Regions from separate parts of the Actinocorallia herbida genome, predicted to be linked through region 4. Evidence: riboswitches for the same ligand, from Rfam matches in the RefSeq annotation. Region 4 holds a riboswitch; each other region holds the start of a gene.
The links. A riboswitch is a leader RNA that binds a small molecule or an ion and turns the genes downstream of it on or off. The one in region 4 is predicted to bind cobalamin.

Region 1 (2,189 bases), 7.0 Mb from region 4:
GCGTCGACGTGCACGTAGTCGGTGGTGACCTCGGGGAACTCCGCGGCGACCTGCTTCAAGATCCGCTGGTACAGCTCACCGGCGAAGGTGAGGACGTTGTCCTTGTGGACCAGGGTGAGCTTGCGACGCGGGCGCGAGGCCGCGATCTGGAAGGCGTACCGGATGACGCGCTCGACACCGAAGGCGGTGTTGACGCTCTCCTGGGTCGCGATCTCGTGCGGGGTGCCCTTGCGCAGCACGCCGCCGACGCCGGTGTACGGCCCCTCGGTGCCCTCGCGGACGACGATCATGTCGATGTCCTCGGGGGTGACGCCCGCCAGCGGGGTCTCGACGCCGGGGAACAGCTTGACCGGGCGGAGGTTCACGTAGTGGTCGAGGGCGAACCGCAGCTTGAGCAGCAGCCCCCGCTCCAGGGTGCCCGACGGGACGGTCGGGTCGCCGACCGCGCCGAGGAGGATGGCGTCCTGCCCGCGGATCTCCTCCAGGACCGAGTCCGGGAGGACCTCGCCCGTCCGGTGCCACCGGGCGGCTCCGAGATCGTAGGAGGTCTTCTCGATCGCGAGGTCGTACTGACCGGCGATCACATCGAGGACCTTCAGGCCTTCGGCGACGACCTCGGGGCCGATGCCGTCACCTGCGACGACTGCGAGTCGGATGTTGCGGGATGCCATGGCGGCATCCTAGTGCATCCGTCTCATGCATCGGGCATCCGTCTTACATTTCAAGACACCTCCCGAGACGCCGGGAAGGGCACGGCTTGACGGGCGGCCCTGCGAAAGAGCACCCTCCAGGGGACAAGTACATACAGAGGCGACGGTGTGCAGGAACCCGGTGAGAGTCCGGGACGGTCCCGCCACTGTGATCCGGCCGCGGCCGGAGAGTCAGAACACTGACCCGTCGTCCTCCCTGATCCGGGGCGAGGCACCCCGTAAGGAGAACCATGAACACTCCCGAGACGACGGCGGTAATCGGCGCACAGCCCGCGGCCGTAAGCGATCTCCGTACCTATGTGTTCCTCGCGATCGCCCTTCTCGCGGCGTTCGCCACCCTCTACGCCCTCTTCTTCGCCCCGCAGACCGTCCTGCACGAACTCGCGCACGACGGCCGGCACCTCTTCGGCGCGCCCTGCCACTGATGGCCGCCGATCTCCTCCCCCGGCTCCTCGGCCGGGGCGTCTTCGCCGGTGCCCTCGCGGGCCTGATCTCGGGCGGTTTCGCCTTCCTCGTCGCCGAGCCGGTCATGGACCGGGCGGTGGAACTGGAAGGCGAGCGATCGGCCGCGGAAGCGGCCGCCGCAGGCGTCCACGAACACGCCGAGGAGGTGTTCACCCGCTCCGAGCAGCACCTCGGCCTCATCCTTGCCTCGGTAGGGGCGGGCATCGCCTTCGGCATCATCTTCGCCGCCGTCTACTGGGCCGTCTTCCGCCGTACGTCGGCGGACCGCCCCTGGCAGCGTTCCTTGACGCTCGCCGGAGCCGCCTTCACGGGCTACTGGCTCCTCCCGTTCATCCGCTACCCGGCCAATCCGCCGGGCGTGGGCGACGAGGGGACCCTCCAGCAGCGGACGCTGTCCTGGGCCGCGGCCATCGTCCTCGGCCTCGCCGCGATGTTCGTCGCGTGGCGGGTCCACTCGGCACTGCGGGCCAGGCCCGACCACGTCAGGCAGCTCGCGACCGGCGCGGTGCCGGTCGCGGGGCTCGCGGTGCTCTTCCTCATCCCCGCCAACCCCGACGCGCTTCCGGTGCCCCCGGAGCTGCTGTGGGACTTCCGGATCCTGGCGGCTGCCTCGGCCGTCATCCTCTGGACGTCGCTCGGCGTCGGCTTCGGGCTCCTCGGCCTGCGCGCCGCGGCGCCCGCCGAAGCGGCGGAACCCCTGCCCGCACCCGCCTGATCCGGACGCTGCGCGCCGGGCGGGCACGACTCCGCCCGGCGCGCCGCGTCAGACCGGCGGGGCCAGCAGGACCGCGAGCCGCTCCGGCCCCGAGACGCCCAGCCGGGTGCAGATCTCGGCGATCTGCTCGGCGACGGTCTTGGCCGGCATCGCCATCTGCTCGGCGATCTCCGGCTCGGTCCGGCCCGCCGCGACGAGTTCGGCCATCTCGTACTGGATGCGGCTGAGGTCGGGCACGGCCGCGGTGCGCAGCGCGGGCGTGCGGACCTGGTCGGAGCGCTGCGCGAGCACCCACGCCC
Region 2 (2,189 bases), 740 kb from region 4:
GAGATGGGCCGCGACGACCCGCCCGACCTCGGGCACCGTGAGGTCGGCGGGGCCGATGGTGATCGCGATCGCCACCGAGACGGCGAGGGCGACGGCCCCCGCCGTCCACAGCAGGGGTCCGCGCGGCGCGGCTCTCACCCGGCGAGCCCGAAGCGGCGCAGCGCCTCGGCGACGAGCTCGACGCCTTCGACCGTCCGGATCGTCGGGTTCATCGCCTGCCCGCTGAGCAGCACGTACCGCTGGTTCTTGACCGCCGTCATCTCCCGCGTGACGGGGTGGCCCTCAAGGAACCCGATCTTCTTGGCCGCGGTCTCGGCGGTCTGTGATCTCCGGGTGAGGTCGCCGATGACCAGGACGTCCGGGTCGCGTTCCGCGACGGTCTCCCAGTTGATCTGCGGCCACTCGTCGGTGGTGTCGTCGAACACGTTCCGCAGCCCGAGCTCGTTCGTGATGACGCCGGGCGCGCCGCAGCAGCCCGCGAGATACGGTGCCTCGGCGTTGGCGAACCAGTACATGACCGACACGTCCGCGCCGGTGGCACTGTCCGCGGCGGCCTCGAGGCGGCCCCGGAGCGAGGCGACGAGGTCCTCGCCGCGCTCGGGGACGCCGAAGATCCGGGCGAGGTCGCGGATCTCGCCGTAGATCGCGTCCATGGTCAGCGGGGTGGTGCGGGACCCGTCTCCGGTGCCGCCGTTGTCCTTGCCGACGCAGTCCGACGGCGACAGGTAGGTCGGCACGCCCAGCTGCTCGAACCTGTCCCGTTCCGCGACGCCGCCCGTGCCGAGCGTGGAGGCGAAGGACGCGGCGACGAAGTCGGGCTCGGCGGCCAGGACGCGTTCGAACGACGGGGCGTTCTCGGCGAGGCGCGGCACGCCTGCGTCGGCCCCGGTGAGGCTTTCCGGCAGTGGGTCGGTCCAGGTCGCCGTCCCGGCGAGCCGGTCGGCGAGGCCGAGGGACAGCAGGATCTCGGTGACGCCCTGGTTGAGCGAGACGGCCTGCCGCGGCGCGGCCTCGACGGTCGTCTTCGCCCCGCAGTTGTCCAGGGTGAGCGGGTAGCCGGACGGCCCGGACGCGGTGGTCTCCGCCTTTCCGGAATCGACGGCGCAGCCCGCGGCGAGGACGGCGAGCAGGGCGAGGCAGGCGGTGGGGCGTGCGAAGGGCACGGTGATCCTTCTGGCGTCGAGGGCTCAAGCGCGGAGCCCGTCCGTACGGGGGACGCCTCCCGGAGGAGGCCGCCAGCAGGTCTTCGGACTCGGGTTCCGCCGGACACGGCGCCTTCCCGGGGATCGCTCCCCAGTGGCCTGATGCCGTGCCCGTCACCCTCACCGCTGCGCGTCAGCTCCGGATTCGCACCGGATTCCCTGGCCCGTGCAGAACGGGCGCGACTGGCCCGGCGAAGCTATCAGGAGGCTCCGGGCCACCCTGACGCGACCCTGAGAGGGAATGGGGGTGGTTCCCCGATGCGCGCGGGCCGTGGAGGGTGTGGAATCGGGGGATGGGGTCAGAGGGCATCGTCCGGCTGGAGCGCCGCCGGGACGGCAGGTTGCTCGCCGGCGTGTGCGCGGGGCTGGCCGGGCAGTTCGGGCTGGAGCCCGTTGTCGTGCGGCTGGCGTTCGTGGTGCTGGGCGCGGCGGGGGTGTACGGGATCGCGGCCTATGCCGCGTTCTGGATTCTCACCCCCGCGCGCGACGAGGAGCGGCGCAGGCGCGATCCGGCGCAGCTGCTCGCCTACGCGCTCCTCGGCGGCGGCCTTTCGCTGCTGACGGGGGTGTCGGGGCTGGCCCAGATCGCCCTGTGGCCGGTCCTGGTCGTCGGGATCGGCGCGGTGATCCTCTGGCAGCAGGCGGGGCGCGACCAGCGCGAGCGCTTCGTCTCGCTGCCGCAGGGCATGTGGTGGCGCAGCCTCCTCGGCGCGCTGCTGGTGACGGCGGGGATCGGCGGGTTCTTCGCGCAGCGGGTGTCCCCGCAGGACATCCCGCAGGTGCTGCTGGCCACCGCGATCATCCTCACCGGGGTGACCGTCGTGATCACCCCCTGGCTGGTGAAGCTCTGGCAGGAACTCGACGCGGAGCGCGCCGAACGCGTCAGGTCGCAGGAGCGGGCCGAGGTGGCGGCGCACATCCACGACTCGGTGCTGCACACCCTGACCCTCATCCAGCGCAACGCGCACGACCCGAAGGAGGTCGCGC
Region 3 (2,189 bases), 4.1 Mb from region 4:
TGTCGGCCCTGTGGACGCCCGCGGGCCGCGACCAGTCGGAGGCGAACCGGACCTTGAGGGAGGCCGACCCGTCCTCTTCGTCGTAGCTGAGGTTGCGCTGCTCGGCGGCACCGGTGGCGTGCTGGAACTCCGCAAGGTGCCAGATGAGGTCGCGTTCGTCGACGAGTTCCACGTGCGGGCGCATGGGCCCTCCTTCACGTCCAGGGGTTTGCGGTGCAGAACGTACCGTTAATTGAATTCCGGGACAAGTTGTAGTGTTAACCCTCGTGACCAGACCAGGACGCCCCACGGGACCCACCGGGGACACCACGGCCGTCGTCCTCACCGCCGCCCTCGAGCTGCTGCTGAGCGAGGGCGCCGCCGCGCTGACCCCGCAGCGACTGCACACCGTCACCGGCGTTTCCCGCTCGACGGTCTACCGGCATTGGCCGTCGCCGCGGTCCGTGCTGGAGGCGCTCGTCGCCGTCGCCCCGCTCACCCCGCGCGAGCCGGCCGGGGACCTCGGCACCGACCTGCACGCCGAGGTCGACCGGCTCTGCGACAGGCTTCGCGACAGACCCGTCGGCGGGATGCTCCAGGCGCTCGTCGCCGCGGTCGCGCTCGATCCGTCGGTGGCCGACCTGCGCCGCCGCTACATCACCGACCTCTTGGCGCCCTTCCACGCCGCGCTCGGCGACGCTGCGGTGCCGGAGGACGAGGCCGAGGACGTCGTCACCTCGGTCATCTCGCCGCTGCTGGTCGACGCGCTGCTCCTGGGCCGCGCGCCGGGGCGCACGAGAGCGCACCGGACGATCGACGAGTTCCTCGAGGGACGCGCGCGCCGGTGACGGACCCCGCGAGGTCAGCGGCGGCGGGGCGGGGTGAAGAGGTGGAGGTCGAGGATGGGAGGCATGGGGGCCACGCCGGGGCCTCCGGCGCGCAGCCAGGCGGCGACGTCCTCGGTGGCGGCCGCGCCGTTGACGAACTCCAGCCAGATGTTGCGGGCTCCGGCGGCGCGGCCTTCGGCGGAGGGCTGGACGACGATGACGTTCGCGCGTTCGCAGACGTCGAGGCAGTCCGACACGCGGACCTCGGCCTCGGCGCGCAGCCGGGCGAGCTGCGCGTCGTGGTCGACACCGGCGATCTTCGGGCTGCCGCAGCAGCAGTCACGGCACACCGTGACCCTGCACGGCAGGCTCCGGGCACATTCCACGGGCACGAGGCCGACTCCCCTCCGGGGAGATCCGCCCCAGACGTCGCGAGGAGGCGAGACGGGTGAGTCTCCTGGCTTCCGGCTCGCCGCCGTCCCCGTCCTCTCGGACGGCGGGCAGGCGCGCCGTTCACAGTGGCGGGACCGCGCCGGATTCACACCGGCTTCCTCAGTCCCCGCTCGCCAATAACGCCCACATCATGACATATCCCGGCCGGAGGCCTCCGTCGTCAACGCCGTCGGGCCCTCGCCCCGCCCGGTCCCGACCGGCCGACGAGCCCTGCTTCCCCACGGCTCAGGATCCTCGACCTCAGAGGCAGGACCTCTCATGGCGAAGGTCGCCACGACGGCGTCACCGCGACACCGCGACACCGCGACACCGGCCGAGGGCACCGTCACGATCGGCGCGGGCGACTCGCGCCCGGTCGCGGTCCTGCTCCAGAACCGGACCGCGCACGCCGACGAGCGGGCGCGCGTCTCGGTGATGGGCGACAACGGCGCGAGCGGCGCGGCCGGCGTCGCGCCGCGGCCCGCCCCTCCTGGCCGCACCGCCACCGAAGGCCCGGCCGCGAGTCCCCGCCCGAGCCTTTCCGCGGCGGCGCGGGCGCCGCTCGGGCCAGAGAGTGTCCGGTGGATCTCGGTCGATCCAGAGGAGTGCGCCGACCAGGGTGATCCCGGCTTGGCAGTGGTGGGCGGGTTTGCCGTGGCGGGTGGCGATGGCGCGCCATTGCTTGAGCCGTTCGATGCAGCGACCCCGCCACGGAAGCCCGACGCCGGTTTCCACAAGATCCCGTTCAACACCGTCCGGCGATCCGGCCGCCGGCCACCACGAGCCGCCTGGACGGGAAGAAGAGGCTCCACCCTCGCCCAGGCGGCATCGGTCAGCTCATGACGAGCCGAACACCAAGATTCACAGGACGTGGCCTAGCATTGCAACGACAGGTGGTGATCAATATGTGCCTCCGTGTATTTATTGATCCGTGGTCGTTGTTGATGTTGA
Region 4 (2,189 bases):
TCTCCAGGCGGGACACGGTCGCGCGCGACCAGCCGAGCCGGTCGGCGACGTCTTGCAGGGTGAGGCCTTGGTTCTCACGAAGGCGTCGAAGCTCGCGCGCCAAGCGGCGCCCTCGTACGGTCGGACGGTAAGTCATAGGGACGAGTGTGCTGCCGTCTTGCGTTTACGTACATAAGAAACCAAGAATCTTCGCGAACTCTGTTGCACCGGTGAGATTCCCACGACAGCCTAACCATCGTGACTGTTCGGGAACGCCGCGTATTCGGCGGCCCGCTACGGCCCCGGCGAAAGGGCGGTTGTGGAGCTGGCAAGGGACCTTGGACGCACCTGGGCGTGGACGCTGCCGACGGACGCGACCTGCGCCCGGACGGCCCGCCGGCTGGTCCGGCAGACCCTGGCGGAGCTGGGCGTCGGCGACGAGGCGGTGGACGACGCGGGGCTCATGGTGAGCGAACTCGCGACCAACGCGCACCAGCACGCGGCCGCGCACGCGCCGCACGAGCTCTGGATCTCCTGTCTCGACGAGTTCGAGTTCTCCTGCGCGATCTTCGACGGCCTGCCGACCCGTGATCTGCCCCTGGAGTTCGGCCGCGGAGACTACGGCAGGGGGCTCAGCATCGTCGCCGAGCTGAGCAAAGGCCGCTGGGGCACCGAGGCGGCACACGCGCGGCTCGATCCCCGGGTCGCGGGGAAGGCGATCTGGTTCAGCTGCCCCCGTTAATGCGAACTTTCTACAGGTAAGGGAGAGTTCCGTCCTGAGTGGTGCACGCCGTCCGATTCGGTGCTGTCTCGTCACTGCGCGGCGCGTGTGGGATGCTCTTTCCGGCGTGTCTCTCCGGAGGAACCCGGTGTGAATCCGGGGCTGTCCCGCAACTGTGACCGGCGTGAGCCGGGAGTCAGGAACTCCGGCCGCCGTGCTCAGTTCACCCGATCGGGCGAGGAAACCCGAGGGAAGGACGCCGTGCCGTCACACCGGTTCGCCGCGTACCCGTTCAGCGCCGTCGTCGGCATGGCCGATCTCAAGCTCGCCCTGCTGCTCAACGCGGTCTCACCCGCCGTGGGAGGGGTCCTGGTCAGGGGGGAGAAGGGCACGGCCAAGTCGACCGTCGTGCGCGCGCTCGCCGCGCTGCTGCCCGACCTGCCCGTCGTCGAAGGCTGCCGCTTCTCCTGCGACCCCGCAGCACCCGACCCCGAATGCCCCGACGGCCCCCATGCCGCGCCCGCCGCCGCGGTCCGCCCGGCCCGGCTCGTGGAGCTGCCCGTCGGCGCCTCGGAGGACCGCCTCACCGGCTCCCTCGACCTGGAACGCGCGCTCACCGAGGGCGTCCGGGCCTATGAGCCCGGCCTCCTCGCCGCCGCGCACCGCGGCGTGCTGTATGTCGACGAGGTCAACCTGCTGCACGACCACCTCGTGGACCTGCTGCTGGACGCCGCGGCGATGGGCCGCGCGTTCGTCGAGCGGGAAGGCGTCTCGGTGCGGCACGCCGCCCGGTTCCTCCTGGTCGGCACCATGAACCCCGAAGAGGGGGAACTGCGCCCGCAGCTCCTCGACAGGTTCGGGCTGACCGTCGAGGCCGCGGCCACCCGTGACCCCGCGGAACGCGCCGACGTCGTGCGGCGCAGGCTCGCCTATGAGGCCGACCCCGAAGGCTTCGCGCTGTCTTACCTGGAGCAGGAGACGGCGCTCAGCGCGCGGATCACCGCCGCGCGTGCGCTGCTGCCCGAAGTGGTGCTCGGTGACGCCGCGCTCGGCGCGATCACCGCGATCTGCGCGGGCTTCGACGTGGACGGGCTGCGCGCCGACCTCGTCACGGCGAGGACCGCGCTCGCGCTCGCCGCCTGGCACGGCCGCCTCGACGTCACCGAGGAGGACGTGCGCCAGGCCGTCCGGCTCGCCCTGCCGCACCGCCGCCGCAGGGATCCGTTCGACGCCCCGGGCCTGGACGAGCAGCGGCTGGACGAACTCTTGGAGGAGAACTCCTTCACCCCCGACGACGACCCCGGCCCCTCGGGTGGAGGAGCGCCTCCGCAGGCCGACGGCGGGGAGTCCGATGGGCAGGACTCCCAGGAGTCCGATGGCCGGGGACCCGAAGGGCAGGCTCCGCAGGACGCCGAAGGGCAGGGCGGTAGAGGAGAGGGCGCCCCGACACCCGTCCCCCAGCAGTCCTCGGCGGGGCGGCCCTTCCGGC

Region 1: another riboswitch for cobalamin. It lies ahead of EDD29_RS03995 (CbtB domain-containing protein); the one in region 4 lies ahead of EDD29_RS35580 (putative cobaltochelatase).
Region 2: another riboswitch for cobalamin. It lies ahead of EDD29_RS38845 (ABC transporter substrate-binding protein); the one in region 4 lies ahead of EDD29_RS35580 (putative cobaltochelatase).
Region 3: another riboswitch for cobalamin. It lies ahead of EDD29_RS17475 ((2Fe-2S) ferredoxin domain-containing protein); the one in region 4 lies ahead of EDD29_RS35580 (putative cobaltochelatase).

What each region holds. Positions count from the first base shown of each region.
Region 1 covers NZ_RJKE01000001.1:810,364-812,552, reverse strand. The annotation lists gene EDD29_RS04000 (3-isopropylmalate dehydrogenase) at 1-671, opposite strand, end outside; adenosylcobalamin (AdoCbl) riboswitch at 795-938, shown strand; gene EDD29_RS03995 (CbtB domain-containing protein) at 941-1,135, shown strand; gene EDD29_RS03990 (CbtA family protein) at 1,135-1,890, shown strand; gene EDD29_RS03985 (AAA family ATPase) at 1,939-2,189, opposite strand, start outside.
Region 2 covers NZ_RJKE01000001.1:8,565,741-8,567,929, reverse strand. The annotation lists gene EDD29_RS38850 (FecCD family ABC transporter permease) at 1-138, opposite strand, end outside; gene EDD29_RS38845 (ABC transporter substrate-binding protein) at 135-1,163, opposite strand; cobalamin riboswitch at 1,221-1,405, opposite strand; gene EDD29_RS38840 (ATP-binding protein) at 1,496-2,189, shown strand, end outside.
Region 3 covers NZ_RJKE01000001.1:3,764,165-3,766,353, reverse strand. The annotation lists gene EDD29_RS17485 (DUF4437 domain-containing protein) at 1-184, opposite strand, end outside; gene EDD29_RS17480 (TetR/AcrR family transcriptional regulator) at 267-827, shown strand; gene EDD29_RS17475 ((2Fe-2S) ferredoxin domain-containing protein) at 842-1,198, opposite strand; cobalamin riboswitch at 1,240-1,398, opposite strand; gene EDD29_RS48105 (hypothetical protein) at 1,388-2,050, opposite strand.
Region 4 covers NZ_RJKE01000001.1:7,824,336-7,826,524, reverse strand. The annotation lists gene EDD29_RS35590 (helix-turn-helix domain-containing protein) at 1-136, opposite strand, end outside; gene EDD29_RS35585 (ATP-binding protein) at 299-721, shown strand; cobalamin riboswitch at 790-925, shown strand; gene EDD29_RS35580 (putative cobaltochelatase) at 962-2,189, shown strand, end outside.